DNA from 4 places in the Comamonas faecalis genome. Region 2 is predicted to be linked to each of the others. Evidence: predicted binding sites of a transcription regulator. Region 2 holds the regulator's gene; each other region holds the start of a gene.
The links. Region 2 encodes FliA, which starts transcription of late flagellar genes. Its sites were predicted from a motif close to CTAAAGTTTNNNNNNNNNNNGCCGNTA; they were not measured.
Positions count from the first base shown of each region.

Region 1 (7,713 bases), 150 kb from region 2:
TGCTCGACCAGGAAGGGCGTGTTCATCAGGTTGACCGAGTCGCCGCGCTCGGCGTTGAAGCCGATCGTCTCGCGCACCAGCGCGGTCATCTGCTCGATCTGCGCAGCCGACAGCGCCTGCGGCGCGGCGGGCTTGCCCTCCTCGGCCACACCGGGCAGGTAGTTGACCAGCACCGCCGCCGTCATGCGCTTGACCGCCGGGCTGCCGCCGCGCGTCACGCGCGTGGTCTTGTCCACCTCGTAATTGGTCACCATCTCGCGCCCGCCGGCGCGCCCGCCCGCGCCCTGCACCTGTTGGCCATTGACCGCGCCCGGTGGCGGATTGGCGCCGTTGATCGGTGCGCTGGACAGCTGCGGCGGCTGGTTGCTCACCGCGCCGGGCACGCCCGCCGGCGGCTGGCTGCCGGCCTGCGCGCCGGTCTCGACGATTTGCTGGCTGCGCACCGCGCTCGCGTCGGGCGCCAGGTTGGGGCGGTGCTGCTCCTGCGTCTGCTCGCTCTGGCTGAAGTCCACCTCGGCGCTGACCTGCGCCTTGACGTTGTTCTTGCCCACCACCGGTTCGAGCAGCGCGAGAATGCGCCGCGCATACTCCTGCTCCAGGTGCTCGACATAGGCGCGCTGCTTGAGATCGACCTCGCCGTCGCCACTGCCGCCATTCGGCGATTGCGACAGCAGCTTGCCCGTGTCGTCGAGCACGCTGACCGCCGACGGCACCATCTCGGGCACGCTGGACGCCACCAGGTGCACGATGCCCGCCAGCTGCGCGCCATCGAGCATGCGGCCCGGATACAGGCTGAGCAGCACCGACGCCGAGGGCTTTTGCTGCTCGCGGAAAAACCCGTTCTGGTTGGGCAGCGCCAGGTGCACGCGCGCGCTCTGCACCGACGCCAGCTCCATGATCGAGCGCGTCAGCTCACCCTCCAGCCCGCGCTGGAAGTTCAGCCGCTCCTGGAACTGCGTCACGCCGAACTTGGGGTTCTCGGTCAGCTCGAACCCCGCCACCGACCCCTTGGGCAGGCCCTGCGTGGCCAGGCGCAGGCGCACGTCGTGCACGCGCGCGGCCGGCACCAGAATCGCGCCGCCGCCCTCGGTGTACTTGTAGGGCACGCCCATCTGCGCCAGCTGCGCGACGATGGCGCCGCCGTCCTTGTCGCCCAGCCCGGCAAACAGCACGCGGTAGTCGGGCTGGCGCGTGAAGAAGAACGCCGCGGCAACACCGGCCACCACCAGCGCCAGCATCGCCCCCCAGCGCAGGCGCGTCGCGCGGTCCATGGCGGCAAGGCGCTGCTGCAGCGTCGGCGCAGCGGCAGCGGCGGGCGGGGCAACAGTGACTTCGGCAACGGCGGTGGACATCGGTTCTTCCATGGTCGGCAAACGCCAGGCAACAAGGCGGCGGTGCAGCGATTATTGAAGGCGTGCCGCGCCGCCGGTGCCCCGATAAGCCGCGGCTTTGGCCATTTATTCACCGCGCTGCGCCACCGCCCGCGCGCCTACGATTGCGCCACCTTCCCCCCACCGCCCCGCAACGCCCCCACCCGCCACCGACGAGACCGCCATGGACATGCGCATCAACAGCTCCCTCACGACGCCGCTGACCGGCACGCAGGTGGCGCGCCGCATCACCGCCGACCGCGACAACACCCCGGGCGTGGGCTTTGGCACCGCCTTCAAGAACGCGCTGCAGGAGGTGAGCGGCGCGCAAAACCAGGCCAGCGCACTGCAGCGCGAAGTGCAGCTGGACAACCCCAGCGTCAGCATCGAGGAGACCATGGTTGCGATGCAAAAGGCGCAAATCGGCTTTCAGGCCACGCTGAACGTGCGCAACCGCATGGTGCAGGCCTATACCGACATCATGAACATGCAGGTGTGAGCATCTGCGCGCAGGCTTTCACCGCGGCAATCGCGGCGAGGGCGCCGCTCCCACATTGAGCGGCATTCAGCGTTGAGCATCCCGTGGGAACGGGACAGGCGCCGCGGCAGCATCAAAAAAGCCGGTCACCTTTCGGTGCCGGCATTCCCCCTGAGCTTTTTTATGCCGCTGGCGCCCACCACGCCGCGGCTTGTTTGTCAGTGCATCACCTGCGGCTGCCCGTCGAACAAATGCTCGAACTGCGCGATCCACGGCTCGGCCAGCACGCGGATCTGCGCGTCGTTGCGCAGGATGCGCTGCATGATGCGCGCCTTCTCCTTGCGCTGCTCGGGCGCCAGCTGCTCGTTGCGGGCCTGGTGGCGCAGTTGCTCGATCAGCACGGCGCAAGTGCCCTCGTAGCGCGCCACGCCGTCCCAGTCGCTCAGGCGTGCGGCTTCGAGCATCTTGGCGCTGCTGGTTTCAATGGCTTTGTAGAAGTCGATCAAGCGGTCGGGATTGTGGGTATTTATCTGGATCTGCATGGTTCAGCTCAAAAAAACATTGTTCAACACACCAACGACACGCCCAAACCTCAGGCACGCCCACCAATCTGGCGCCAGCCATCGATCACTGGCTCAAGCAGCGCCTGCACGTCCCTAACCTGGGCCGCGTCGTTGGCCGCATTGGCCTGCGCCAAGCGCAGCAGGCAGTAGGCGTACAGCTGCTGCAAATTGGCCGCCACCTCGCCGCCCGCCTGGACGTCCAGGCTGGACATCAGCCCTTCATCGATCAGGCGCGACGCCTTGGCCATCAGGCGCACCTTGGTCGCCACGTCACGCCGCTCGATGGCCGTGGCCGCCCCCTGCAGGCAGACGAGCAGCTCATTGAACAGCAGGCCAATCAAACCGTGGGGCGATGCGCTGAGCACCTGCGAGTCGACGCCCACCTGCCGATAAGCAGCCGCCGACGCCCGAGCGCTTGGGGGGGTGTACATATGCAATCCTTTCATCGTGTCTCTCCCCGCTGTTATCGGCCAGCAGCCAGACAAATAAAGGCCTGGTGATTCGATAAAAACAGAACGCCTGCGGCAGCCACAGATGAATAAAGCATGTCTTTCATGATGGCACCACCACGCATGCACCAGTGGCGCGATAAGTGCGGCAAATCACCCGCAAGTCGCCGCAACCCTCTCTGCCTGCACGATGACACTCGGTTGACATTGCCGATACCACGCGCCCTCAAGTTTTTTGCGCAGCGTTCGATAACAAGCTCAACGGGTCTGATCACAGACCTGCCGCCAGAGGCAATGAGAGGTCACTGGCTTGGAGTCCCTCTCTTTTTCTCCCAAAGGAGTTTCACCATGGCCATGACCATCAACACCAATACCGCTTCGCTCAACGCCCAGCGCAACACCGCACTGACTTCCGGCAGCCTGTCGACCACCATGCAGCGCCTGTCCTCGGGTCTGCGCGTCAACAGCGCCAAGGACGACGCCGCCGGCCTGGCCATTGCCGACCGCATGAACACCCAGGTGCGCGGCATGAACGTCGCCATCCGCAACGCCGGCGACGGCATCTCGATGGCGCAGATCGCCGAAGGCGGCCTGTCGGGCATCAACGACATGCTGCAGCGCATGCGCGAGCTGGCGGTGCAAGCGTCCAACTCCACCAACCAGAGCAGCGACATCTCCAAGCTCGACAAGGAGTACCAGGAGTTGGGCAAGGAAGTCACGCGCATGATCGACGCCACCCAGTTCAACGGCGAGTCAATTCTGAAAACAACGGCTGGCTTTACCTTTCAGATCGGTGCCAATACGGGTACAGAGAACCAAATCAAGGTCGATTCGGCAACCGTCAACGTCGCTACAGGTAATTTGGCACTCGTCACCACTGGCGCCAACTCAGCGCTGTCGACCGCCGCCGCAGCCAGCAACACGGCGCAAATCGATGCGCTGGACAAAGCGCTGACCGTGGTCAACGACACCCGCGCCAACCTGGGCGCTGTGCAAAACCGCTTCGAGAACACCGTCTCCTACCTGCGCACCGCGGTAGAGAACCAGTCCGCCGCACGCGGGCGCATCATGGACGCCGACTTTGCCGCCGAAACCGCCAACCTGAGCCGCGCGCAAATTCTGCAGCAGGCCGGCACGGCCATGATTGCCCAGGCCAACCAGCTGCCCCAGGGCGTGCTGAGCCTGCTGCGCTGAGCACGCTGACGCCCGCCCCATGACACAAGCCGAGGATTGAGTCCCTCGGCTTGTTTCATTGCATTCGTCACTGCATCCGTGACTGCACCCATTACTGCATTTATTGGCTTTTTTCCACGGTTCGGCCCTGCCCGCATGAACCGCGCGCCATTCATGCGCAACAAAACAGGGCAAGCGACGCAGCCCGGGCCGATGACGCAATAAGCCGGGCAAACCCCGTTCAAGTCCACGCAACGCCTCGCCCGCTGTCCGGTGACACTCGGTTGACATTGCCGATACCACGCGCCCTCAAGTTTTTTGCGCAGCGTTCGATAACAAGCTCAACGGGTCTGATCACAGACCTGCCGCCAGAGGCAATGAGAGGTCACTGGCTTGGAGTCCCTCTCTTTTTCTCCCAAAGGAGTTTCACCATGGCCATGACCATCAATACCAATACCGCTTCGCTCAACGCCCAGCGCAACACCGCACTGACTTCCGGCAGCCTGTCGACCACCATGCAGCGCCTGTCCTCGGGTCTGCGCGTCAACAGCGCCAAGGACGACGCCGCCGGCCTGGCCATTGCCGACCGCATGAACACCCAGGTGCGCGGCATGAACGTCGCCATCCGCAACGCCGGCGACGGCATCTCGATGGCGCAGATCGCCGAAGGCGGCCTGTCGGGCATCAACGACATGCTGCAGCGCATGCGCGAGCTGGCGGTGCAAGCGTCCAACTCCACCAACCAGAGCAGCGACATCTCCAAGCTCAACAAGGAATTCCAGGAGCTGGGCAAGGAAGTCACACGCATGATCGACGCCACCCAGTTCAATGGCGAGTCGATTCTGAAAACAACGGCAGGCTTTACCTTCCAGATAGGCGCCAATACGGGCACCGAAAACCAAATCACGGTGGCCGCTTCGAGCGTGAGTGTGAATACTGCCGACTTGACGGCTGTTGCCAGCGGTGGCGCCAGCGCAAGCCTGAACACGACGGCGGCGTCCGGCAACGTCGCCATCATTGGCGCACTGGACAAAGCACTGACCGTGGTCAACGACACCCGCGCCAACCTGGGCGCCGTGCAAAACCGCTTTGAGAACACCGTCTCCTACCTGCGCACGGCGGTGGAGAACCAGTCTGCCGCCCGCGGGCGCATCATGGATGCCGACTTTGCCGCCGAGACCGCCAACCTGAGCCGCGCGCAAATTCTGCAGCAAGCCGGCACGGCCATGATTGCCCAGGCCAACCAGCTGCCCCAGGGCGTGCTGAGCCTGCTGCGCTGATCGCGCCAGCGCCCACGCCATGACAAAAGCCGAGGATTGAACCCTCGGCTTTTGCCGCAACATTTCACCGTCATTTTTCAGGAGCTGTCCATGGCAACCATTTCTTCCCCCGGCGTTGGCAGCGGCCTGGATGTGAACTCCATCGTCAGCCAGATGATGAAGCTCGAGCAGCGCCCGCTGCAGCTGCTGCAGACCAAGGCCAGCGGCATCGAGACCAAGATCTCCTCCTACGGCCAGATCAAATCGGCCATGTCGGCGCTGTACGACGCGGCCAAGGGCCTGACCAACGTCGACACCTGGCGCGGCAAGCAATTTGCCAGCACCGACGCAGCGGCACTCAAAGGCTCGGCCACCAGTGCGGCGCAGGCGGCGCAATTTTCGGTGCAAGTCAACGCACTGGCGCAGGCGCAGTCCGTGCCCTCGGGCGCTCTGGCCAGCGGCGCGGCCATCGGCACGGGCGGCACGCTGACGATCGAGACCGGCCGCTGGAGCGCCGACCAAAGCGGCTTTACCGGCAATGGCTCGGCCCTCAACATCGCCATCGACGCCGGCGACACACTGGCAACGATTGCCGGCAAGATCAACCAGGCCGATGCCGGCGTCTCAGCCGTCGTCGTCAAGAGCGCAGCCGGCGAACAGTTGCTGCTGCGCGGCAGCAAGACGGGCGAAGAAAACGGCTTTGCGCTGTCGGTCTCCAACCCTGGCCTGAACGCGCTGGCGCACGACCCGGCGTCGGTGGCCTCTGGCAATGGCGCCATGCGCACCCAGGCTGCGGGCGACGCCAGCTTCACGCTCAACGGCATCGACCTGCTGTCGGCCAGCAACAGCGTCGAAGACGTGGTGCCGGGCGTGACGCTTGAGCTACTCAAGACCACCGACAAGACGGTCGACATCAACGTCAGCGACGACAGCGCGCTGGTCAAGGAAAAAATCGAGGCTTTCAAGGACGCGTACAACAAGCTCAACGCGATGATTGCCGACCTCACGCGCTACGACGCGGCGAGCAAGACGTCGCAACCGCTGCAGGGCGACGGCACCATCGTCGCGCTGCAAAGCACGCTGCGTGGCCTGATCGGCAACGCCAACGGCGCCGGCGAATACTTCAGCAATATCGGCCTGGAGTTGCAGCGTGACGGCTCGCTTTCGATCAACGAGAAAAAGCTGACCGCGGCGCTCAAGGACTTGCCGACACTCGAGCAAACCCTCACGGACACCACCAACGGCCTGGCCACGCGCGTGCGCGACTTCGCCTTTCAGGCCACCGGCGTGGAGGGCAACATCACCACCCGCGCCCAGTCGCTGCAGGACTCGCTCAAGCGCAATGAGTCCGACCAGGAACGCATGAACCTGCTGCTCGAGATGCGCCAGAAAGCCCTGCTCAAGCAGTACCAGACGCTGGACGCCAATATGGGCACGCTCGGCTCGCTGAGCTCCTTCATGCAGTCGCAGATTGCGCAGTGGAACAGCAGCAAGTGACGCGCCAGCGATCAACGCACCGCAATTAGCACCCAAAAGCCCCGTTCATCGGGGCTTTTGTTTTTTGCGCCTTGGCCAAAATTGCCTTCAACACCCGGTAGCCATGGAGCGCAGGAGCGCTCTTTCGACCCACCGCCGCCCGAGTGGAACGTCACAGCAACGCTCTTGAAGGACTCCGATCATGGCCATGACCATCAACACCAACACCGCTTCGCTCAATGCGCAGCGCAACACCGCACTCAACAGCGCCAGTCTGTCGACGACGATGCAGCGCCTGTCGTCCGGCCTGCGCGTCAACAGCGCCAAGGACGACGCCGCAGGTCTTGCCATTGCCGACCGCATGAACACCCAGGTGCGCGGCATGACGGTGGCCATTCGCAACGCCAGCGACGGTATCTCGATGGCGCAAGTGGCCGAGGGCGGCTTGGCTGGCATCAACGACATGCTGCAGCGCATGCGCGAGCTGGCGGTGCAGGCGTCCAACTCCACCAACCAGAGCAGCGACATCTCCAAGCTCGACAAGGAGTACCAGGAGCTGGGCAAGGAGGTCATTCGCATGATGGATGCGACCCAGTTCAACGGCGAGTCGATTTTGAAGTCGACGGCAGGCTTTACCTTTCAGGTGGGCGCCAATACGGATTCGGCCAACCAGATCGTCGTCGGCTCGGCGGCTATGAACGTCAACGTGGCCAACCTCACGGCGGTGGTCAGTGGCGGCAGCGCTTCGGCGCTGGCCTCGGCGGCTTCAGCAAACACTGCGGCTATCGCCGCGCTAGACGATGCGCTGACCGTGGTCAACGACACCCGCGCCAACCTGGGCGCCGTGCAAAGCCGTTTTGAGAACACCATCTCCTACCTGCGCACGGCGGTAGAGAACCAATCTGCCGCACGCGGTCGCATCATGGACGCCGACTTTGCCGCCGA
Region 1 is NZ_BAABBP010000002.1:20,224-27,936, forward strand. Features, by position in the region: gene fliF (flagellar basal-body MS-ring/collar protein FliF) at 1-1,352, opposite strand, end outside; gene fliE (flagellar hook-basal body complex protein FliE) at 1,555-1,869, shown strand; gene ABD767_RS01250 (flagellar protein FliT) at 2,067-2,390, opposite strand; gene fliS (flagellar export chaperone FliS) at 2,441-2,842, opposite strand; gene ABD767_RS01260 (flagellin N-terminal helical domain-containing protein) at 3,209-4,054, shown strand; gene ABD767_RS01265 (flagellin N-terminal helical domain-containing protein) at 4,465-5,313, shown strand; gene fliD (flagellar filament capping protein FliD) at 5,404-6,789, shown strand; gene ABD767_RS01275 (flagellin N-terminal helical domain-containing protein) at 6,971-7,713, shown strand, end outside.
Region 1: a site for FliA is predicted at 3,086-3,112, ahead of ABD767_RS01260 (flagellin N-terminal helical domain-containing protein). Genes of this name have one in related genera too.

Region 2 (7,713 bases):
TCCTGATCCTGGTCATCAACATCGTCGGCGGCTTTGCCATCGGCATGCTCTCGCACGGGCTGTCGGCCAATGAGGCGGCCAACAGCTACATCCTGCTGGCCGTCGGCGACGCGCTGGTCGCGCAGATTCCGGGCCTGCTCATCTCGGTGGCCGCGGCCATGGTGGTCTCGCGCGTGGGCAAGGACACCGACATGGGCCGCCAGATCGTGCAGCAGCTGTTCATGTCGCCGCGCGTGCTGGGCATGGCGTCGGCCATTCTCATCCTGCTGGGCATCATTCCCGGCATGCCGCACGCGGTGTTTCTCATCATGGGCGGGGCACTGGGCTGGGCCGCCTGGCTGATCCAGCAAAAAGAGCAGCAGCGCCAGGAGCAGGCAAACGTGCAGGAGGCCGCGCCCGCGCCGGTCAGCGACGGCGAGGCCAGCTGGGACGACCTGCAGCCCGTCGACCTGCTCGGCCTGGAGCTGGGCTACCGCCTGATCGCTCTGGTCGACAAAAACCGCCAGGGCGACCTGCTCACGCGCATCAAGGGCGTGCGCCGCAAGTTTGCGCAGGAGGTGGGTTTTCTGCCGCCCGCGGTGCACGTGCGCGACAACCTGGAGCTCAAGCCCAGCAGCTACCGCATTGCACTGCGCGGCGTGGTCGTCGGCGAGGGCGAGGCCCACCCCGGCATGTTCCTGGCGATCAACCCCGGCGGCATCTCCACGCCGCTGATCGGAACGCCCACGACCGACCCCGCGTTCGGCCTGCCGGCGCACTGGATCGACGCCGGCCAGCGCGAAGCGGCGCAAATGGCGGGCTTTACCGTGGTTGATTCGGAAACCGTGATGGCCACCCATTTGTCACACTTGATGCAGGTGCAGGCGGCCAAGCTGCTCAGCCGCACCGAGACCCAGCAGCTGGTCGAACACGTGACCCGCCTGGCCCCCAAACTGATCGAGGAAGTCGTGCCCAAGATGGTGTCCATCACCACGTTCCAGAAGGTGCTGCAGCTGTTGCTGGAGGAGTCGGTGCACATCCGCGACATCCGCACCATCGTCGAGACGCTGGCCGAGCACGCCGCCAGCACGCAAGACCCGCAGGAGCTGGCGCGGCGCGTGCGCATCGCGCTGGCGCCGGCCATCGTGCAGCAGATCTACGGCCCCACGCGCGAACTGGACGTGATCGCCATCGAGCCCGGCCTGGAGCGCCTGCTGGTGCAGGCCCTCGCCGGCAGCGGCGGGCCTGCGCTGGACCCGGGCGTGGCCGACCTGCTCACCCACCGCGCCGCCGAGGTGGCCAACCAGCAGGAGGAGATGGGCCTGCCCGCCTGCCTGCTGGTGCCCGACGCCATCCGCGGCGCGATTGCGCGCCTGGTGCGCCGCGTCGCCCCGCGCCTGCAGGTGCTGGCGCACAGCGAAATTCCCGAGACGCACACCATCCGCATCGGCCCCATTCTTAAAGGTGCTACGCCATGAACATCAAACGCTTTCACGCCCCCACGGCCCGCGAAGCCCTGGCCAAGGCCCGCATGGCCTTTGGTGAAGGCACGCTGATCCTGTCCAACCGCCCGGTGGACGGCGGCGTCGAGGTGGTGGCCACGGCCGAGGACGCGCTGGCCGCGCTGCACGACGCCTCGCCGCGCGCCGCGCTGCATGCGCAGGCCCCGGCGGCCCCGCGCCCCGCGCCCCAGCCCGCCCCGGCCCGCCTGCAGGAGCGCGCCGACGACCTGGCCGCCAGCCCGGTGCGCACGCAGAAGAGCCGCGCCGCGCTGCAGGGCGAGATGACGCAATCGACCGTGGCCAGCGACACCGAACAGCTGGCGATGAGCACGCTGTCGTTCCAGGACTATGTGCGCGAGCGCATGCTGCGCCGCCGCCAGGAGGCCATGGACGGCACGCTGGCGCCGGCCGTGCTGCAGGGGCGCGAGCGCGAGCGCGCCTTCGAGCAGGCGCCAGTGCGCGCCGCGGCCCCGGTGCCCGCCACGCCGCAAAGCCCGCCGGCCCAGCCCCAGCCGCGCAATCCGCTGCGCACCATGCACGCGGCGCTCAACGCCCCGCAGGTCAACACCGCGGCGCGTTCCGGCGCCACAGCGCCCACGCTGGCCGCAGCCGCCGGCCAGCAGGACCTGATGAAGGAGCTGCAGTCGATGAAAGACCTGATCGAGGAGCGCTTCAACACGCTGTCATGGCTGGGCCAGGCGCGCCAGGACCCGATCCAGTCCAACCTGATGCTCAAGCTGATCCGCGCCGGCTACTCGCCCGCGCTCTCGCGCGCCATGCTCGAACACCTGCCCGAGCACCTGGGCGCGCAGGACGCGGTGCGCTGGCTGATGCGCGTGCTCGAACGCAATCTGCGCACCGACGCGGCCGACCTGCCGCTGATCCAGCAGGGCGGCGTCTTCGCGCTGGTGGGCGCCACCGGCGTGGGCAAGACCACGACGGCCGCCAAGCTGGCCGCGCTGTGCGCCCAGGCGCACGGGCCGGCCAGCGTGGGGCTGATCACGCTGGACACCTACCGCATGGGCGCGCACGAGCAGCTGCGCTCCTACGGCCGCATGTTGGGCGTGGTCGCCCACCTGGCGCACGACCAGGCCGCGCTGCAGGATCTGCTGGGCCTGCTGTCGTCCAAGAAGATGGTGCTGATCGACACCACCGGCGTCGCCCCGCGCGACCCGCGCAAGCGCGAGCTGCTCGATCTGCTGGCGCTGCCCGGCATCGAGCGCCTGCAGGTGCTCAACGCCAGCAGCCATGGCGACACCTTCGACGAGGTGCTCACCGGCTTCAAGAGCGCGGGCGTGCAGCAGGCCATCCTCTCCAAGGTGGACGAGGCCGTGAAGCTGGGGCCGGCCATCGACGCGCTGATCCGCCACCAGGCGCTGCTGCGCGGCGTGACCTGCGGCCAGCGCGTGCCCGAGGACTGGGAAGCGGCCAACGCACCGGCGCTGGTCGCGCAGTCGATGCGCGCCAACGCGCGCTCGGCCTTCGACCCCAAGGCGCTGGAGCTGAACTTCTTCTTCTCGCAGGCGCCCGAGGCGTTGCAGCCCACGGAGATGGACCATGTGGCTTGAGCGCGCCGGCACCACCCACCAGGGCGCAGGGCTGCAGCGCCTGAATGCGCAGACCGGCGCGGGCCCGCGCCTGCTGCCCGTGCTGGCCACGCCCGACTCGCACCTGGAACTGGAGACACTGTGGCAGCTGTGCGCCCAGCTGCAGCAGCTGGGCTACGCAGTCATGGTGCTCGACGCCAGCGCGCGCGAGGGCGCGCACGCGCCCGGCCTGGCCCAGGTGCTGCAGACGCACAGCCTGCCGCTGCAGGCCACGCTGGACGCCAGCGCCGCAGATGCCGCGCTGCTGCCGGTGCTGCCCGCGGCGCTGGGCCTGCGCCGCCTGGCGCAGCAGGGCGGCGGCGCTGCGGCGCTGCGGCGGCTGGTCACCCCGTTTCGCGCCTATGGCGCACTGCTGCTGTATGCGCCGCCGGCGCTGGCCGCGCCGCTGCTGCAAGGCAGCGCCTGCACGCCGCTGGCGCTGACCGGCGCGGGCGCCCAGGGCATGGTGGCCTGCTATCTGCAGCTCAAGCACATGGCGCTGCACGCCGGCCTGCGCTGCACCGTCGCGGCCATGACCGGCGCCGAAGACGCCCGCAGGACGGCGCAGACCCGCGAGGCGCTGCAGGCGCTCGCGCGCAGCGCAAGCCAGATGCTGGGCCTGGCGCCGCACACCACGCAGATCCGCGCCGACCAGCCGCGCGAGCTGCGTCGCCTGGCGCTGCAGCTGCTGGAAGGCGGCTGCGCGAACACCACCACCGCTCACCACAACGACTACGATCACCCCTGCATCGACCACAGCCATTGAATCCAGGTTGACCCATGTATACCGCCAAAGGACAGCTTGACCGCAACGCGCTGCTGCAACAGCACGCGCCGCTGGTGCGCCGCATCGCCCACCACATGATCGCCAAGCTGCCTCCCAACGTCGAGGTCGACGACCTGATCCAGGTCGGCATGATCGGGCTGAACGAGGCGCTGTCGCGCTTCGAGGCCTCGCAGGGCGTGCAGTTCGAGACCTTTGCCAGTCAGCGCATCCGCGGCGCCATGCTCGACGAATTGCGCGGCGGCGACTGGATGAGCCGCAGCTCGCGCAAGAGCCAGAAGGACATCGAGCAGGCGCTGCGCCGCGTCGAGCAAAAGCTCGGGCGCAGCCCGCTGGAGTCGGAGATCGCCGCCGAGATGGACATGAGCCTGCAGGATTACCAGTCGCTGCTGGGCAAGGTGCGCGGCACGCAGCTGGTCTACCTGGAGGACATACGCCCGGGCGAGGACGACGAGGGCAGCTTTCTCGACCGTCACATGGCCGACGAAGACGCCGACCCGGTGGCGCTGTTGCGCGACCAGCGCATCCGCAGCTCGCTGGTCCAAGCCATCGAGTCGCTGCCCGAGCGCGAGCAGTACATCATGGGCATGTACTACGAGCAGGACATGAACCTCAAGGAAATCGCCGCCGTGCTCGGCGTGACCGAATCACGCGTGTGCCAGCTGCACAGCCAGGCCATCGCGCGGCTGCGCACCAAGATGCGCGCGCATTGAGCGTCGCGGCCAAGCCTTTTCCGGCTCATCCATTGGAAAAATGGGGCGATGCAGCGCGCCTCAGTGTGTCTGCGCCTTACTCCCTCCCCCTCTGGGGGAGGGCTGGGGTGGGGGCCGGCGACGCAGACCGAGGCACGCCGTTGCTGCCGCTCCAGCAGCCCCCATCCCTGCCCTCCCCCAGAGGAGGAAGGAGTCCAAGACATGCCGCTGACGTGTCTGCACCTCACTCCCTCCCCCTCTGGGGGAGGGCTGGGGTGGGGGCCGGCGACGCTGGCCGAGACACACCGTTGCTGCCGCTCCAGCAGCCCCCATCCCTGCCCTCCCCCAAAGGGGGAAGGAGTCCGAGGCACGCCGCTGATCAGGCGTTTTTCGCCGTAACAGCGGCAACGCTTCCAGCGTCTGCGCCTTACTCCCTCCCCCTCTGGGGGAGGGCTGGGGTGGGGGCCGGCGACGCTGGCCGAGGCACGCCGTTGCTGCCGCTCCAGCAGCCATCATCCCTGCCTTTCCCCCAAAGGGGGAAGGTGTCCGAGACATGTCGCTGATCAGGTGTTTACCCGACTCGTGGCTCCACCTTGATGGGCACGTACAGCGACCCGCCCTGGCGGTTGAACTCGTCGGCCTTGCGCGCCATGCCGTCGGCCAGTGCCGCGCTGCCGCTCATGCCCTTGGCGGCGGCGTATTCGCGCACCTCCTGCGTGATCTTCATCGAGCAGAACTTCGGCCCGCACATGGAGCAGAAATGCGCCACCTTGGCCGCGTCCTTCGGGAGCGTCTCGTCGTGGTACTCCTGCGCGGTCTCGGGGTCCAGGCCCAGGTTGAACTGGTCCTGCCAGCGAAAGTCGAAGCGCGCCTGGCTCAGCGCGTCGTCACGCGCCCGCGCGCCCGGGTGGCCCTTGGCGACGTCGGCCGCATGCGCGGCGATCTTGTACGCGATGATTCCCTGCTTGACGTCGTCGCGGTCGGGCAGGCCCAGGTGCTCCTTGGGCGTCACGTAGCACAGCATGGCCGTGCCCATCCAGCCGATCATCGCGGCGCCTATTGCCGAGGCGATGTGGTCGTAGCCCGGAGCGATGTCGATGGTCAAAGGCCCCAGCGTGTAGAACGGCGCCTCGTGGCAGGTCTTGAGCTGCTCGGTCATGTTGGCGGCAATCATGTGCATGGGCACGTGGCCCGGGCCTTCGATCATGGTCTGCACGTCGTGCTTCCAGGCGACCTGGGTCAGCTCGCCCAGCGTGTGCAGTTCGGCAAACTGCGCCTCATCGTTGGCGTCGCTGGCGCAGCCGGGGCGCAGGCCGTCACCCAGGCTGAAGGCGACGTCATACGACTTCATGATGTCGCAGATGTCCTCGAAGTGCTCGTACAGAAAGCTCTCGCGGTGATGCGCCATGCACCACTTGGCCATGATCGAGCCGCCGCGCGAGACGATGCCGGTGCGCCGCGCCGCAGTCAGGTGAATGAAGGCCAGCCGCACCCCGGCGTGGATGGTGAAGTAGTCCACGCCCTGCTCGGCCTGCTCGATCAGCGTGTCGCGGAAGATCTCCCAACTCAGGTCCTCGGCAATACCGCCCACCTTCTCCAGCGCCTGGTAGATCGGCACGGTGCCAATCGGCACGGGCGAGTTGCGCACGATCCAGTCGCGCGTGGTGTGGATGTTCTTGCCCGTGGACAGGTCCATCACGTTGTCCGCGCCCCAGCGGATGGCCCAGACCAGCTTTTCCACCTCCTCGTCGATGCTCGACGTGACGGCCGAGTTGCCGATGTTGGCGTTGATCTTGACCAGGAAGTTGCGGCCAATGGCCATCGGCTCCACCTCGGGGTGGTTGATGTTGGCCGGGATGATGGCCCGTCCGCGTGCGACTTCATCGCGCACGAACTCGGGGGTGATGATCTTGGGGATCATCGCGCCCATCGGATTGCCGGCCAGGCGTTTTTCGCGCGCCGCGTCCGCCACGTACTGCGCCATCCATTCACGACGGCCGTTCTCGCGCAGCGCCACGTACTCCATCTCGGGCGTGACGATGCCCTGCCTTGCGTAGTGCATCTGCGTGACGTTGGCGCCCGCCTTGGCGCGCAACGGCTGGCGCTGCAGCGCGGCGGCCTGCTGGCGCAGGGCGGCCAGGCGCGCTGCGTCCTCACTCTTTTGCCCATCGTCGAGCGCCACCGGCTTGCGTCCGGCATAGCCCTCGGTGTCGCCGCGCTCCTCGATCCAGGCGCCGCGCACGCTGGGCAGACCCCGGCGCACGTCAATTTGCACCGCCTGGTCGGTATAGGGGCCGGAGGTGTCGTAGACGCTCACCACCTCGCCGTTGGTCAGCGCAATGTCGCGCACCGGCACGCGCACATCGGCGCGGCTGCCCATGATGTAGGACTTGGTGGAAGCGGGAAACGGCTCGCGCGTGCGGGCCAGCAGGGTGGAAAACGAATCGGGAGCGTTCATGGCGGGCATTCCTCAAACAGACAAAGGGAATGCTCCGCAATCGGCGGGATGCAGGCGCGCACCCATGGTGCACGCATCCCGCTGCAGCTCTTCTTACGCTGGTACTAGCCAGTTCAAGTTCGCGGGTAGAAAGAAAAAGGCCTTTCTTCTCAGCACGCCTGGAAAAACTTCCTTCGTGCACCCCGGAGCAGCGGCGAGTATAGGCCCGCCCTGCGGCGGGATGCGAGGGCAAGACTGCTTCGACCGGGATGGGGGGTAATCCGTGATCGATACGGCCCTGCAGCGCTTGCATTCATCATCCCCGGGCCGGATCGAAAACGCTTGGCATTTCACCAAAAGTAGTGCAGAATCCGCCGGTTCACTGCTTTTTGCCTGCCACTGCAGTGCCTGCGCGTCAATCACCGGTACATCCTGCGCATTGACGCACGCCGCCGCACACCACGCATGTGCATCGGCCCGCATACCGGCGCGCCTCCCGAGATCCGCACCCCAAACCCCGGACTCCTCCCTCTCTCCACCGGTCTGACCCGCTGGAGTTTTTGCCCCTTTTTCCCGATGGTCCGCGCCACTTTGCGCACCATCCGCACCCATGTTTTTGAAACAAAACGCCGAACACGTGGGCGGTTACACCGTCACGCCGCTGGCCCAATCCGCCGAACAAGGCCTGTTCATCGCCTCGGTCTCCATCCGCCGCGGCATGTACGACCGCATT
Region 2 is NZ_BAABBP010000002.1:174,864-182,576, forward strand. Features, by position in the region: gene flhA (flagellar biosynthesis protein FlhA) at 1-1,457, shown strand, start outside; gene flhF (flagellar biosynthesis GTPase FlhF) at 1,454-3,049, shown strand; gene ABD767_RS01995 (hypothetical protein) at 3,039-3,833, shown strand; gene ABD767_RS02000 (RNA polymerase sigma factor FliA) at 3,848-4,564, shown strand; gene thiC (phosphomethylpyrimidine synthase ThiC) at 5,115-7,001, opposite strand; gene ABD767_RS02010 (hypothetical protein) at 7,591-7,713, shown strand, end outside.

Region 3 (7,713 bases), on a different contig from region 2:
GCTCGTGCAGCAACTGCACCCAGCCGCTGCCGCGCGGCAAGCCGTATTCGGCGCTCATCGAGTCGCCGACGACCAGGATGGTGGCGGGTTTGGCCGCGGCAGCGGCGCGTGCCAGGGGATAGGCCAGTGCCAGCGCCGCGGCCGCGATACAGTCACGCCGTCGCCATATGTGCATTCCAATTCCTTTGTCCATGATTGATTCCCAGGATCTGATCGAAGTCGACCATTTGTACAAGTCCGTTGCCGACTCGACTGGGCAGCTCGACATTCTGCGGGATATCGACTTTCGCGTTGCTGCGCGCGAGACCGTGGCCATCGTCGGCGCGTCGGGCTCGGGCAAGAGCACGCTGCTGTCGCTGATTGCCGGGCTGGACACGCCCACGCGCGGCACGGTGCGGCTGCAGGGGCAGGACTTGTTCGCTCTGGACGAGGACGTACGCGCCGCGCTGCGTGCGCAGAAGATGGGTTTCGTGTTCCAGAGCTTTCAGCTGATGCCGCACCTGAGCGCGCTGGAGAACGTGATGCTGCCGCTGGAGCTGGCCGGACGGCGCGACGCACGCACCCGGGCGGCGGCGATGCTCGAACGCGTGGGCCTGGGCGCGCGCCTCAAGCACCTGCCCAAGGTGCTGTCGGGCGGCGAGCAGCAGCGCGTGGCGCTGGCGCGCGCCTTCGTCGTCGAGCCGGCGCTGCTGCTGGCCGACGAGCCCACCGGCAGCCTGGATCACGCCACCGGTCAGACCATCGTCGAGCTGATGTTCGCGCTCAACCAGGAGCGCGCGACCACGTTGATCCTGGTCACGCACGACCGGGACATCGCCCGGCGCTGCGGACGCACGATAACGATCGAGGCCGGGTGCATTGCGCAGCCGCTGGCCGCCGCCTGAGGGCGTCGCCGGCTGCGCTACGTCAGCCCTTGTCCTGCGCCATGCAGGCGGTGGCGGTGAACAGTACGTCGGTAGACGAATTCAGCGCGGTCTCGGTCGAGTCCTGCAGCACGCCGATGATGAAGCCCACGCCGACGACCTGCATGGCCACGTCGTTGTCGATGCCGAACAGGCTGCACGCCAGCGGAATGAGCAGCAGCGAGCCGCCGGCCACGCCCGAGGCGCCGCAGGCGCACACCGATGCGACGATGCACAGCAGCAGTGCGGAGGGCAGATCCACCGTGATGCCCAGCGTGTGCGCCGCCGCCAGCGACAGCACGCTGATGGTGATGGCCGCGCCGGCCATGTTGATCGTCGCGCCCAGCGGAATCGCGACGCTGTAGGTCTCCTCCTCCAGCCCCAGGCGCTGGCACAGCGCCAGGTTGATCGGGATGTTGGCCGCCGAGCTGCGCGTGAAGAACGCGGTGATGCCGCTCTCGCGCAGGCACAGCAGCACCAGCGGGTAGGGGTTGCGGCGCAGCACCGCAAAGACGATCAGCGGGTTGACCACCAGCGCGACGAACACCATGCAGCCCAGCAGCACCGCCAGCAGGTGGGCGTAGCCCCACAGCGCCTGGGCGCCGGCCTCGGCAAACGTGGCGGCCACCAGGCCCAGAATGCCCAGCGGCGCGCAGCGGATCACCCACAGAATGACCTGGGTGACCGCGTGCGAGGCGTCCTGCAGCGCCGCGCGCGTGGTGGCGTTGGCGTGACGCAGCGCCACGCCCAGCGCCACTGCCCAGGCAAGAATGCCGATGTAGTTGGCCTCCATCAGCGAGCGCACCGGGTTGGCGACGATGTTGTTGACCACGTTGAGCAGCACCTCGGAGACCGCGCCCGGCGGCGTGCCGCTGGTGGCCGGCGCCTGCAGTACCAGCGTGCTGGGAAACCAGGTGCTGGCGACCACGCCCACCAATGCCGCGGCCACGGTGCCGGCGACGTACAGCAGCAGCACCGGGCGGATGGCGGTGGCCTCGCCCGGGCGGTGGTTGCTGATGGCGGCCATCACCAGCACGAAGACCAGCACCGGTGCAATGGCCTTGAGCGCAGCGATGAAGACGTTGCCCAGAAACGCCACGGAAGGCGTGGCGGCGGGCCAGACGATGGCCAGCGCAACGCCGACGAGCAGGCCGATCACGATTTGCGTGACCAGGCTGGTGCGCTGCACCCAGCGCATCAAGGGAGACAGAATCATGGCAGGAGGCGGTTGTGTGCAGGGGTGGTGCGCCGCCTCGCCGGTTTGCGCGGCGGTGCCAGGCCTTGGGCGGGTAGCCCGCGTCCTACCCGCTGCAGCGGGAGAAAACCGCGCATTCTAAGGCGCGCGCAGGCGCTGCGCTGCCTGTCCGTATGGGCGCAAGTGTCTTGCGCCGCGCCCGGGCTTGCGCGGTTGTCGCTGCGCGGCCCCTGCGCAGCCCGGATAATGCCGCCATGTCCGCCCCTACCAAAGTCCTATTCGGTTTTCACGCCGTTGGCGTGCGCCTGAAGACCGCGCCGCAGTCCGTCGTCGAAATCTATGTCGACCCCACGCGCCGCGACGCGCGCATGCGCCAGTTCGTGCAGCGCGCCAAAGAGGTGGGCGTGCGCCTGATCGAGGCCGACGGCCTGCGCATTGCCAAGCTCGCCGGCAGCCACGGCCACCAGGGCGTGGCCGCGCGCGTGCAGCCGGTGGCGCAGCAGCATTCGCTGGACGCGCTGCTGGAGCAACTGGAGGCGGACGGCGTGGCAAACCCCTTGTTGCTGGTGCTCGACGGTGTGACCGATCCGCACAACCTGGGCGCCTGCCTGCGCGTGGCCGACGGAGCGGGCGCGCATGCGGTGATCGCGCCCAAGGATCACGCGGTGGGCATCAACGCCACCGTGGCCAAGGTGGCCAGCGGCGCGGCCGAGACCGTGCCGTACTTCATGGTGACCAACCTGGCGCGCACGCTCGGCGAACTCAAGGAGCGCGGCATCTGGGTCATCGGCACCAGCGGTGACGCAGAACAGAACCTGTACCAGGCCGACCTGAAGGGGCCGGTTGCGCTGGTTCTGGGCGCAGAGGGGCCGGGCATGCGCCAGCTCACGCGCAAGACCTGCGATGCGCTGGTGAGCATCCCGATGCAGGGCGCGGTCGAGAGCCTGAACGTGTCGGTGGCAAGCGCCGTCTGCCTGTACGAGGCGCGGCGCCAGCGCGGCGCGTGATTCCGAAAGCGTCGTTGCGCCAGTTGGCTCCGGTGGCCGGCCGCGAAGAAGGGCGTGCTATGAGACTGATTTGTTATGCAAAGGCCGGCGCCGAGCGCGTGGGCCAGCTATCTATTCTCAACCTCTGAAGCGAGCGCGGTACAAGAAAGACCCACCATGCATCCACTCGTCATGCTCGGCATTTCCATCGCGGCCGAGGTGATCGCCACCTCGGCGCTCAAGTCCTCGGCCGGGTTCACCCGCCTGTGGCCCAGCCTGCTGGCCGTGGCCGGCTATTGCCTGGCGTTCTTTCTGGTCGCACGGGTGATGAACCACATGTCCACCGGTGTCGTCTACGCCATCTGGTCGGGCCTGGGCATCGTGCTGATCTCGGTCGTCGGCTGGCTGCTGTATGGCCAGCGGCTCGATGGGCCGGCCATCGCCGGCATGGCGATGATCGTCGGCGGCGTGCTCGTCATTCAGCTGTTCTCAAGCGCCGGCGCCGCGCATTGAGGCAGGGTGTGCGCGGCACGCAGCCGCGCCTGGGCAGGGCTGGCGCCCCGCGCCACGTCAGGCGTAGGTGTTGACCTGCGTGCCCAGCGCGCCTTCGGTGGCCAGCGCTGGCTGGGGCAGCAGCGTTTCGATCAGCGTGGTCGCCGTGGCCGCGTTCACGTCCATGGCTTTCTTGAGCACGGCCACGCCGACTGCATCGGCAGTGGCGTGCTGGTTCATGGCGGCGGAGGTGCGGACGATCGATTGGGTGAGGGCGGTATCCATGGTGATTGAAAAATGACGACAGCCTCCAAGGTATCGGCGGCAACGGCCGGAACTTGAACCGGGCCGCGTACCCAGGGCAAGTCACTGTCGCGCCTGATTGGCCGGGTTGGATGGTTTAAGATTCATATAAAATGAATGTTATAGGTCGCACGCCCAACGGTGCGCGGCATGTCGGCTCCACGATCCTGGAGCATTCACCTCTCACAGGCCATGTCACAACCCCTACCGCCCGCATCACCGCTGTCTCCACCCGCATCCGTGGCACCCGCGCTCAAAGGCATGGCCTTGCTGCGACTGGGGTTTCGCCCGTTCTACCTGCTCAGCGCGCTGCTGGCCTGCGTGTCGGTACCGCTGTGGATCGGCGTGTTCATCGGCCACGTGCCATGGGATCTGGAACTGCCTGCGCTGTACTGGCACGCGCATGAGATGTTGTTCGGCTTTGCCGCGGGCGTGATCGCCGGCTTTCTGCTGACCGCGGTGCGCGCCTGGACCGGGCGCGACACCGCGCGCGGGCCGCTGCTGGGCACGCTGGCGCTGCTGTGGCTGGCGGCGCGCGTGGCCTTCTTCGTCGCGCCGTATCCGGTGTTCGCCGCGCTGGACGTGGTGCTGCTGCCGGCGGTGGCGGTCATCCTGCTGCGGGTGCTGATCCAGGCGGGCAACAAGCGCAACCTGCCGCTGATCGGCATCTTGCTATTGATGAGCGCGGCCAACCTGGTGTTTCACCTGTCGGCCATGGGCGCGATCACGGTACCGGTCATGGCTTCGCTGTACGCCGAGCTGGCGCTGATCCTGATGGTCATCAGCGTGATGACAGGGCGCGTCGTGCCCATGTTCACCAAGAACGTCACGCCCGGCCTGGTGATCACGATCCCGCGCAAGTTCGACCTGACGCTGCTGGCCGTGACCGCGGTGGCGCTGGCGCTGTGGGTGGTCTCCGCACCGGCCATGCTGACGCTGGTGGCCTGTCTGCTGGCCGCGGCGCTGCACGCGGTGCGCCTGTACCAATGGCACCCGCAGGTCACGCTGACGCGGCCCATTCTCTGGGTGTTGCACCTGTCCTATCTGTGGATGCCCCTCGGCTTCGTGCTGCTGGCCATGGCGCAGCTGGGCTGGGTCAGCGACTCGATCGCGGTGCACGCCTTTGCCGTGGGTGTCATCGGCGGGCTGATCATCGGCATGATCACGCGCACCGCGCGCGGCCACACCGGCCGTCCGCTGAAGGCTTCCAAGGGCGAGGCGATCGCCTATGCGCTGGTGTTGATTGCCGCCGTGCTGCGCACCATCGTGCCGGCGATCGAGCCGCAGTACTACCTGCGCTGCCTGGAGGTGGCGGCCGCGCTGTGGGCCGTGGGGTTTGCCATCTACCTGGTGATCTACACGCCGTGGCTGACGCGCACGCGCCTGGATGGCAAGGACGGCTGAAGCGCGGCGGCTCCGGCCCCGTGTTCCGGCCCTGAATTTCTTGTTTTCCCCATGAGGGCGCCATCAGTCGTGGCCGCGCCCGTTTTCAACACTTATCCCCGCCCCCTGTCGCAAGGAATCTCGATGAGCACTGCAGCCATCTCTGAAATCGACGTGCGCACCATCGCACCGTATGAGCGCCACGCCCAGATCTTCGGCCGCCTGGACACTTTGAACGCCGGCGAGGCCCTGGTGATTGCCAATGACCACGACCCGGTGCCGCTGCGCTACCAGCTGGAGTCGCGCGCGCCGGGCCAGTACCAGTGGGCTTATCTGCAGTCCGGCCCCGGCCTGTGGCGCGTACAGATCAGCCGGCTGGAGACCGTCGGCGCCGAAGACGAAGATTCCTGTTGCTCGGGCGGTGCCTGCTGCTGAGTGCCTGCGGCGCCCGATGGAAAGAGGGCGCCTCCTGCTTGAAACCCTCTTGACCGCCCGGAATGCGTGATCGCACCGGGCGGCCTGCTTTGTGAAGCGCAAAAAAGCCCGTGTCTCGCGACACGGGCTTTTGCACGGATGGCAGCAGTCCAGGTGGATCAGGCCTCGGCCAGCTCGGGCTCCCGGGCCAGGAAGGCCTCCAGCGTGTCGTCCATCGCCTCCATCCAGGGCGTGTGGTGGGGCGGCGCCATCGTTCCCGTCATGGTCGAGCGGTAGCTGCGGTTGCGGTAGCCCAGGATGTCTTCCTGCTTGTCGTGCTTCCATTCCTTGAACAGCGTTGCCATGCCCTCGACGTGGAAGTTGGGATAGTCGGTCGGCTTGAGCAGGTCGCGAATGTAGGCGGCCTGGAAGTCGATGTCCTCCTCGGGACAGGTCGTGGCCTCCTCCTTGGACAGCCAGCGCTGGCTGTCCTGGCGCATCGCCTCCTTGTTGGGCAGGGGCAGGTTGCCCAGGATCACGTCGCGCGCATACCAGGCCTGGGCGTCGAACATGTTGAAGGTGTAGTACTGGTCTTGCATGCCCAGGTACACCAGATGCGGGTTGTCCATCCAGAAAATGCCCTTGTACAGATTGGCCGGGTACAGGCGGTTGTGGGTGCGCAGCGTCAGGTCGTTGGGCAGGAAGGGGAAGTGGTGCTGGTAGCCGGTGCACAGCACGATGGCGTCCACCTCGGTGCTGCTGCCGTCCTTGAAATACGCGGTATTGCCATCGACCCGCTTGAGCAGGGGCTTTTCACTGAAAGCGGCCGGCCATTTCAAACCCATCGGCGCGGAGCGGTAGCTGAAGGTAATGGATTTGGCGCCATATTTATAGCACTGGGTGCCAATATCCTCGGCCGAATAGCTGCTGCCCACGATCAGGACGTTTTTGTCGGTGAATTCGCACGCATCGCGGAAATCATGCGCATGCAGAACGCGGCCGGGGAAATTCTCCACCCCTTCGAAATACGGTACGTTGGGCGTGGAGAAATGGCCCGTGGCGACGACTACCCAGTCAAACTGCTCGGTGAACATGCGGTCTTGCTTCATGTCGCGCACCGTGACGCTGAACTTCTTGCTGTTCTCGTCATATTCCACCCACTGCACCGAGTGCAGGAACTGGATCTGCTTGCGCAGGCCGCTTTTCTCGATACGGCCCATGATGTAGTCGCGCAGCACCGCACGCGGCGGGTAGGAGGCAATCGGCAGGCCGAAATGCTCTTCAAAGCTGTAGTCGGAGAACTCCAGGCATTCCTTGGGACCGTTGGACCACAGATAGCGGTACATGCTGCCGTGCACGGGCTCGCCGTAGGCGTCCAGCCCGGTGCGCCAGGTGTAGTTCCACATGCCGCCCAAGTCCGACTGCTTCTCGTAGCACACCACCTTGGGCACGGCCTGGCCGGCGCGGCGGGCCGCGTCAAAGGCGCGCAGCTGTGCCAAGCCGCTGGGGCCGGCGCCCAAAATGGCAACGCGCATGTTTTCGATACTCATCAAACATCTCCTGGTTAATTTAAAACAAGGGGCGAATGGATGCCTGCCGAAATTCGACATCCAATATACCCGGGTAATATCACGGCAAAAAAGCCGAGGCAGGGGCTTGCAGCCTGCAAGAAGAGGTGGGCCTGCCTGATAAATGGGTTCCAGCGATTGGCTGGTAATTCAGCGACCCATGCTTGGGTCAAAATGGTTTGCAAGGCGAATTTGCTTGCAAAACAAGCGCGAGATAAGTCTGCGCAAGGCCCGCATTATAGCAGAATATCAATATTGATCAAGGGCGGGCCGTATCGCGTCCCCACCCTTGGTTCTCCAGGGGATATTGATTTCAGGCTGCCAGTGGTGCCGGCGCCGGCGCGGTGCGTGCAATTGCCATGACCTCGCGGGCGCCCAAGTGCTTGAGGCGGTGGTCGCTCCACACCTGGCGCCAGCGGCGCGCGCCGGCCAGGCCGTGGCGCAGGCCCAGCATGTGGCGGGCCACCGCG
Region 3 is NZ_BAABBP010000025.1:34,423-42,135, forward strand. Features, by position in the region: gene ABD767_RS12960 (GDSL-type esterase/lipase family protein) at 1-175, opposite strand, end outside; gene ABD767_RS12965 (ABC transporter ATP-binding protein) at 168-884, shown strand; gene sstT (serine/threonine transporter SstT) at 907-2,118, opposite strand; gene rlmB (23S rRNA (guanosine(2251)-2'-O)-methyltransferase RlmB) at 2,352-3,104, shown strand; gene ABD767_RS12980 (SMR family transporter) at 3,261-3,596, shown strand; gene ABD767_RS12985 (putative motility protein) at 3,654-3,860, opposite strand; gene ABD767_RS12990 (NnrS family protein) at 4,071-5,282, shown strand; gene ABD767_RS12995 (DUF2249 domain-containing protein) at 5,406-5,696, shown strand; gene ABD767_RS13000 (flavin-containing monooxygenase) at 5,855-7,225, opposite strand; gene dusA (tRNA dihydrouridine(20/20a) synthase DusA) at 7,557-7,713, opposite strand, start outside.
Region 3: a site for FliA is predicted at 3,892-3,918, ahead of ABD767_RS12985 (putative motility protein). Genes of this name have one in related genera too.

Region 4 (7,713 bases), on a different contig from region 2:
CCATGCCCATCCGGGATTGGAAGGCCGCGCTGACCCGCTTTACCATTCAGTTCGGAGACCGCATCTCCGTCAATTGAAGTCCGACCCGTTTACACAAAAATTCGGACACGCCCGGAACAGGAGGCCGAGCACGACATGCTTGTATTCGGCGGCGTCGATCTGGCCGCGCAGGGTGTCGGCGGCCTTCCACAGGGTGTCGGCGTAGGCGAGGTCAGGGTTGGGAGCTTGGGTGTCGGTCATCGTGAATTCTGGCAAATGCAGCCGCTGCCGGGCGCAGTCCACAGACAGCGCTCGGCCAGGCGCGCATGGCTGTGCGCAGCCGTTGCATGCAGCCGGCGATTGTGCCGCACCCGCCAAGCCTATCCCCACGCCTGGTGCTGGTACGTCCGAGGTGCCTGGTATGGACGGCTGCGGCAAAAGCGGGCCTCACCACCGCAGCCCAGTGTCGAAATTGACGGTTGACTGCCGCCCTGGGCTGTGGAGCCTGGGTCTCGCCAGATGGCGAATCAAACACCCGACTTGCGGTAAATGCGCGCCTGTGAGGTCTGCACCGCGCCGGCAGCGCGCCCGTAGGTCACGCCGTCGACCGGCGGCAGCACGCTGGCCGCCTGCTGCGCGGTCAGCGCCTGCACCCGTGCCAACTGGTCGCGCAATCTGCCAAGCTGGGCCGCGGCGGCCTGCACACGTTCGGCCAGGCCTGACGGCCAGCGGCTGCGCTCGGGCGCGGCAGCCAGCGCCTGGGCAAAGGCCTGAGCTGCGTGACGCAGCAGCGCAACGGCGTTTTCAAGCGTCAGCGGGTCGAGCGCCGCCAGCGCGCCCTGCGCCTGGTTCAGCTGTGCCTCGACCTGGGACAGGGTGGATTCAAGCGACATGGGGCGAGTTCAGGTTCGGCTCAAGCTGGCCTCACGCCAGCCGTCCAGGGGAAGGCGCACGCAGCGGAGCGCGGCCGATTGCGGCAAATCAGCCGCGCGTGCTGGAGAGGGTTTCCTGCGCGTTGGCCAGCAGCTTGTCGGCCACGACCTCGGCATTGACCTTGAAGGTGCCGTTCTCGATCGACGCCTTCACGGCCTTGACCTTGTCGGCGTTGAAGTCGGCGCTGCTGCGCGTCACCTGGCTGCTGCGCGCGGTCTGCGACAGCGTGACCGGCACGCCCGCGCCGGCGGCCGCGGCACGCGGCGCGTCCTTGGCGGCGCCGTCTGCCTTGGGGGCCTGGGCCTGCTGCTCGCGTGCGGCCGCTGCCTGCGCGCGCAGGGCGGCGTTGTCCGGGTTGTGTCCTATTTTCATTGCGCTCTCCACCACCCCTTGTTGGAACATGTCGTGGGGCCAGTAGGGTAGTCATCGGCAGCCTGCCGCGCAACTTGAGGTGTTTTCCATCAACCGAGGTCAAACGGGCTAATGCACCCTCGACGGGTCGGTCAGACACCGGCTTGCACCGTTCCATCTTCGGCAACGACTCCCTGGATGATTCGCCCATTGCTCATGCGAATGCGCACATTCTGCCCAGCAGCACCGGCCGTCATGGCCTGGCCGGACGAGGTGACCTCGTAGCCCGGCCCCTGGACGATGATGCGCACCGGCGCGCCGGGTTTGAACAGATTGGGCGCGCGCACCATGTTCTGGCGCAGCGCCTGGCCTGCGCTGAGCGACCGCGCGGCCACCTGCCCCACCCAGGTCTGGGAATTGGCCAGGATGGGGGCGCTCTCCTCGGCCCAGTCGACCTCGGCCTCGACGGCGTCGGCCTCGGTCAGCACCTGGCCGGCGGCGACCGGGCCGGTCAGCACCCAGGCCGGGCCGGTGGCGCTCACCGTCAGCGGCACGAAGACGTTCCAGCGCACGCTGCCCTGCACGCAGCGCAGGCCCAGGCGCGTGCGCCCCCACAGCTGTGCGCCGGCGGGCAGATAGGGCTCGACCTGGTCGCACGGCGCCAGGCGCAGCCGCGGGTCGAGCGCGCCAACGCTGACCTGCATGCGCAGCGGCAGCTGCGCCCCGTCGGTGCGCGCCAGCGCGTCGTCGACCCAGCGCTGGGTCAGCGCCTGCAAATCCTGCACGCCCGCGGCGCTGGTTGCCGCCTGCTGCGCCTGCGCGCCACCGGCCAGCGCCATGCCCACGGCCAGCGACGACAACGCGCGAATCAGCCTTCCGGTGGGGAAAAACGACAACGCCATGGCAATACCTCCTCGTGTGCGCGAAACCAGGATGACTGTAGGGCGCGCAGCGATGCGGCGAAGACGCGAACAGGCGCGCAATTGCCGCTTTCTTCACGCTTTGGCCGGCGGCGGGCGGTTTCCATAATCGACGCACGCCCCAGGCCCGCCGCGGCTCTGGCCCATCGCCCCCTTCATTGCGAGGCCGCCATGCTCGACAAGATGACGCAGAAACTGGACTTCCACGGTCAGGCGCTGCTGCTGCGTGCCGAGCGCCAGCGCGTGCTTGCCAGCAACATTGCCAACGCCGACACGCCAGGCTACGTGGCGCGCGACTTCCCGTTTGCCGACGCGATGCGCGCCGCCCGCGAGAGCAGCGCGCCCAGCACGATGACGGCCGCAAGCGTGAGCGACGCGCGCCACATTCCGCTGCCAGCCGCCACGCGCGGCGGGCGCGGCGACAGCGCACTGGGCTACGGCCTGCAGACCGCGCCGGCGCTGGACCGCAACACCGTGGACATGGACCGCGAGCGCGCTGCCTTCGTGGACAACGCGGTGCACTACGACGCGACGCTGCGCTTCATCAACGGCAACGTGAAGACCATGCTCAGCGCCATCCAGGGCCAGTGACGCGCCAGGCGCGAAAGAGAAAGCGAGCCAGCACCATGTCGATGTTCTCCATCTTCAACGTCTCGGGCAGCGCGATCAGCGCGCAGGCCCAGCGGCTGAACACCGTGGCCAGCAACCTGGCCAACGTCGACGCCGTGGCCGGACCCGACGGCCAGGCCTACAAGGCGCGCCAGGTGGTCTTCCAGACCACGCCGATGGGGCCGGACGGCGCCGCCGGCGTACGCGTGACCTCGATCCAGGAGAGCGACACGCCCGGGCGCAAGGTGCACGACCCGGCGAATCCGCTGGCCGACGCCGAGGGCTACGTCACGCACTCCAACGTCAACGCGGTCGAGGAGATGGTCAACATGATCTCGGCCTCGCGCTCCTACCAGAACAACGTGGAAGTCATGAACACGGCCAAGTCGCTGCTGCTCAAGACCCTGCAGATGGGCCAGTAATTCCATTTCTATATCGATCGAGTACGCGAAGGTGAAGCGCAGACAGTGCCGTAGCACGACAAGCGAAGCCGACAAAGTAATCGGTTGATATGGAAATGGAATAAGCCCTCCTTCACGAAAGGCCGAACACCATGTTCATGACCCCGATCGACACCAGCGCGCTGGACTACGGCGCCAGCACCACCGCCACCACCACGCAGGACGGCACCGACCCGGCGGCGATGCAGGACCGCTTCCTCAAACTCCTGGTCGCGCAGCTGAACAACCAGGACCCGATGAATCCGCTGGACAACGCGCAGATGACCACGCAGATGGCGCAGATCAACACCGTCACCGGCCTGCAGCAGCTCAACCTGACGATGCAGGGCATGGTCGAGGAGTTCTCCACGATGCAGCAGATCCAGGGCATCTCGCTGATCGGCCGCTCGGTGCTGACCGAAGGCAACCGCATGTCCTGGGACGACGGCCAGGCCAAGGGCCACTTTGATCTGTCGGCCTCGGCGCAGGACGTGCAGATCGACATCCTCACGCCCGGCGGCGTGCTGGTCGATACCGTCAAGCTGGGCGCGATGGAGCGCGGCCGCGCAAGCTTTGAATGGGACGGCAGCGACTACAGCGGCAACCACGCCGACCTGCGCTACCAGGTGCGCGCCACCAACGGCGAGAGCGCCGTCGCCAGCACGGCGCTGCAGCAGTCGGACGTGGTCGCCACCGGCTCCAGCGCCGGAGCACTGACGCTGACGCTCTCCAACGGCGACGTCGTCAACTACTTCCGCGTCTACGGCGTGCTGTAACGCCCCACCCACCGAACCGCACCAGGAGCACACCATGGGTTTCCAGCAAGGCCTGTCCGGCCTCAACGCCTCGTCCAAGAACCTGGACGTGATCGGCCACAACATCGCAAACTCCAACACCACCGGCTTCAAGGCCTCGCGCACCGAGTTCGCCGCAATGGTGGCGTCGAGCATCGGCGCGGCCAGCGCCAACAACGCCGGCATCGGCGTGGAGATCGGCGCCATCGCCCAGCAGTTCAGCCAGGGCAACATCACGGTGACCGGCAACAACATGGACGTGGCCATCAACGGCAACGGCTTCTTCACGCTGCAGATGCCGGACGGCTCGCGCGCCTACACGCGCGCCGGCGACTTCAAGCTCGACGACGTGGGCAACGTCGTCACCAACAGCGGCGGCCAGGTCATGGGCTACCCGATCGATCCGGTCACCGGGCTGCGCACCTCCAGCACGCCGGTGCCGCTCACCTTCCCGACGGCCGCGCCCATTCCGGCCAAGCAGACCAGCGCCATCAAGATGGGGCTGAACCTGGACGCGCGCGTCTCCAACGCCCGCGGCGACCCCGGCGCCACGCCCCCGGTGCCGGCCACGCCGCGCACCACCTACGCCACCTCGCTCAACGTCTTCGACAGCCAGGGCGTGGCCACGCCGCTGTCGTTCTACTTCGAGAAGAACGGCGCCAACACCTGGGACATCTACACCGAACTCGATGACCTGACCAGCGCCCCGCCCACCATCCCGTCGGTGGCCGGGCGCGTGGTCTTCGACCAGACCGGCGCCATCACCGGATCGCTGCAGCCGAGCGACCCGGCCAAGACCGGCGGAGTCGACGCCAGCGACTACCCCACCGACTTCACCTACCGCTACAGCGGCCCGGACGCCTCCGGCGTGTGGGCGATCCGCGAGACCACGCTGTCGTTCGCCGACCCGGCGGACGCCTGGGACTTCACCTACTCGGACGCGCCCGCCAACACGCTGGTGTCCTCGGCGCGGCTCAAGGCCGATCTGACGACCGCACCGGGCGCCACCTTCACGCCGCCGCTGCCCGTCAATCCCGGCGACCCGGTGCCGCCGCCGGCGGCGCGCCAGACCTTCGAGCTGGGCCTGACCGTCGACCCCAGCCCGGCCAACCCCAACAGCCCGCCCACCGTCGGCGGCAGCCCGGCGCCCGGCGCATTCCCGGTCACGCTGGACCTGAACCAGGCGACGCAGTACGGCACCAAGTTCGCGATCTCCGAGCAGACGCAGGACGGCTACACCTCGGGCGAGCTGACCGGCATCAACATCGAGAGCAACGGGATGATCATGACGCGCTACTCCAACGGCGTGACGCGTCCCGAGGGCCAGGTGACGCTGGCCACCTTCCGCAACGCCCAGGGCCTGATGGCCGTGGGCGGCAACAACTGGGTGGAGACCTACGAGTCGGGCCAGCCCATCCAGGGCGCGCCCACCGACGGCAACTTCGGTGCGCTGCGCTCGGGGGCGCTTGAGGACTCCAACGTCGACCTGACGGCCGAGCTGGTCAACATGATGACCGCGCAGCGCGCCTACCAGGCCAACGCCCAGACCATCAAGACGCAGGACCAGGTCATGTCCACGCTGGTCAACCTGCGCTGACCCGCGCAGGCCAATCGACTGAGGAAGCAACGCCATGGATCGCCTCATCTACACCTCGATGACCGGTGCCAACGCCGCGGCGCACCGCCAGACGGTGCTCTCGCACAACCTGGCCAACGCGTCGACCAACGGCTTTCGCGCCGAGTTGTCGGCGTTCCGCTCGGTGCCGCTGCAGGGCAGCGGATCGAACACCCGCGTGTTCGCGCTGGAGGCTACCGCCGGCCACTCCGAGGCGCCCGGCCCGGCGCAGACCACCGGCCGCGCGCTGGACGCGATGGCCGTGGGCGGCGCCTGGTTTGCGGTGCAGGGCCTGGACGGCACCGAGGCCTACACCCGCGACGGCGCGATGCAGGTCAGCGCCCAGGGCCAGCTGGTCAACGGCATCGGCCTGCCCATGCTGTCCGACGGCGGCGCGCCGATCGACATCCCCGAGGGCGCGCAGGTCGTGCTGGGCAACGACGGCACGGTGACGGCCAGCGTCGCCGGCCAGCCGCCGCAGCAGATCGGCCGCCTGAAGCTGGCCACACCCGGCGCCGACAACCCACTTGAACGCGGCGACGACGGCCTGTTTCGCGCCGCGGCCGGCGGCGCCCTGCCCGCCGACGCCGGCGCCCAGTTGCGCGCCGGCGTGCTGGAGGGCTCCAACGTCAACGCCGTCGAAAGCATGGTCGGCATGATTGCCGCGGCGCGCCAGTTCGAGCAGCAGATGCGCCTGCTGAGTACCGCCGAGAGCGACGACAAGGCCGCCGGCCGCTTGCTCAGCCTGAGCTGAATTCCAGGAGAGGAAAAACACCATGATGAATTCACTGTGGATCGCCAAGACCGGCATGAGCGCCCAGCAGACCAACCTGGACGTGATCTCGCACAACCTGGCCAACGTCTCGACCACCGGCTACAAGCGCAACAACGCGGTGTTCGAGGACTTGATCTACCAGAACCTGCGCCAGGTCGGCAGCCAGACCACCGAGGAGAACCAGCTGCCCACCGGCCTGCACCTGGGCCTGGGCGTCAACGTCGTCGCCACCGCGCGCAAGTTCACCCAGGGCTCGCTGCAAAAGACCGAGAACAGCCTGGACGTGGCCGTCAACGGCAACGGCTTTTTGGAAGTGCAGCTGCCCGACGGCACCACCGCCTACACGCGCGACGGCTCGCTCAAGCTCGACTCCCAGGGGCGCATCGTCACCTCCACCGGCCTGCCAGTCGCGCCCGGCATCACCGTGCCGGCCGACACCAAGGCGCTCACCATCAGCGAGGACGGCACCGTGAGCGTCACCGTCGCAGGCAACCCGGCGCCGCAGCAGCTCGGGCAGCTGAGCATGTCCAGCTTCATCAACCCCAATGGCCTGGAGCCCGTCGGCGACAACCTGTACCTGGAGAGCGAAGCCTCGGGCGCGCCCCAGCAGGGCCAGCCCGGCACCAACGGCCTGGGCGTGATCCGCCAGGGTTTTCTGGAGGCCTCCAACGTCAACGTCGTCGAGGAGCTGATCAGCATGATCCAGGCGCAGCGCGCCTACGAGATGAATTCCAAGGCAGTGCAGACCAGCGACCAGATGCTGGCCAAGCTCGCGCAGCTGTAATCGCATTCAGAGAATCGCCATGCCCCTCGCCCAATCCGCCACGGCGCGCGCCCCGCGCATCATGCGCCTGCTGCTGGCCGGCGCCGCCGCGCTGCTGGCCGCCGGCTGCGCCAGCATCAACCCGGCGCCGCCGGTGGACGTGCTGCCCACCACACCACCGCCGCCCGCCACGCTGGCGCCGCCCGTGGGCAGCGCGCCGGCCACCGGCAGCCTGTTTCACGCGGCCAGCTACCGCCCGTCGTTCACCGACCAGCGCGCGCGCCTGGTGGGCGACCTGGTGACCATCGAGATCAGCGAGCAGATCGACGCCAAGCAGGACAGCAAGTCCAACGTCGGGCGCAGCTCCGAGACCTCGGGCGGCGTCAGCCTGTTCCCGTTCCTGTCGGCCAAGGCACTGGGCAAGACCAGCATCGGCGCCGAGTACGACAACAGCTTCAACGGCAAGGGCGCGACCAGCAGCAACAACCAGTTCAAGAGCTCGATCACGACCATCGTCAGCGAGGTGCTGCCCAA
Region 4 is NZ_BAABBP010000004.1:157,430-165,142, reverse strand. Features, by position in the region: partial or broken gene ABD767_RS03995 (type I restriction-modification system subunit M N-terminal domain-containing protein) at 115-240, opposite strand; gene ABD767_RS03990 (hypothetical protein) at 507-872, opposite strand; gene flgM (flagellar biosynthesis anti-sigma factor FlgM) at 961-1,284, opposite strand; gene flgA (flagellar basal body P-ring formation chaperone FlgA) at 1,416-2,165, opposite strand; gene flgB (flagellar basal body rod protein FlgB) at 2,355-2,774, shown strand; gene flgC (flagellar basal body rod protein FlgC) at 2,810-3,214, shown strand; gene ABD767_RS03965 (flagellar hook capping FlgD N-terminal domain-containing protein) at 3,346-4,008, shown strand; gene ABD767_RS03960 (flagellar hook-basal body complex protein) at 4,043-5,623, shown strand; gene ABD767_RS03955 (flagellar basal body rod protein FlgF) at 5,658-6,395, shown strand; gene flgG (flagellar basal-body rod protein FlgG) at 6,418-7,200, shown strand; gene ABD767_RS03945 (flagellar basal body L-ring protein FlgH) at 7,220-7,713, shown strand, end outside.
Region 4: a site for FliA is predicted at 1,337-1,363, ahead of flgM (flagellar biosynthesis anti-sigma factor FlgM). Genes of this name have one in related genera too.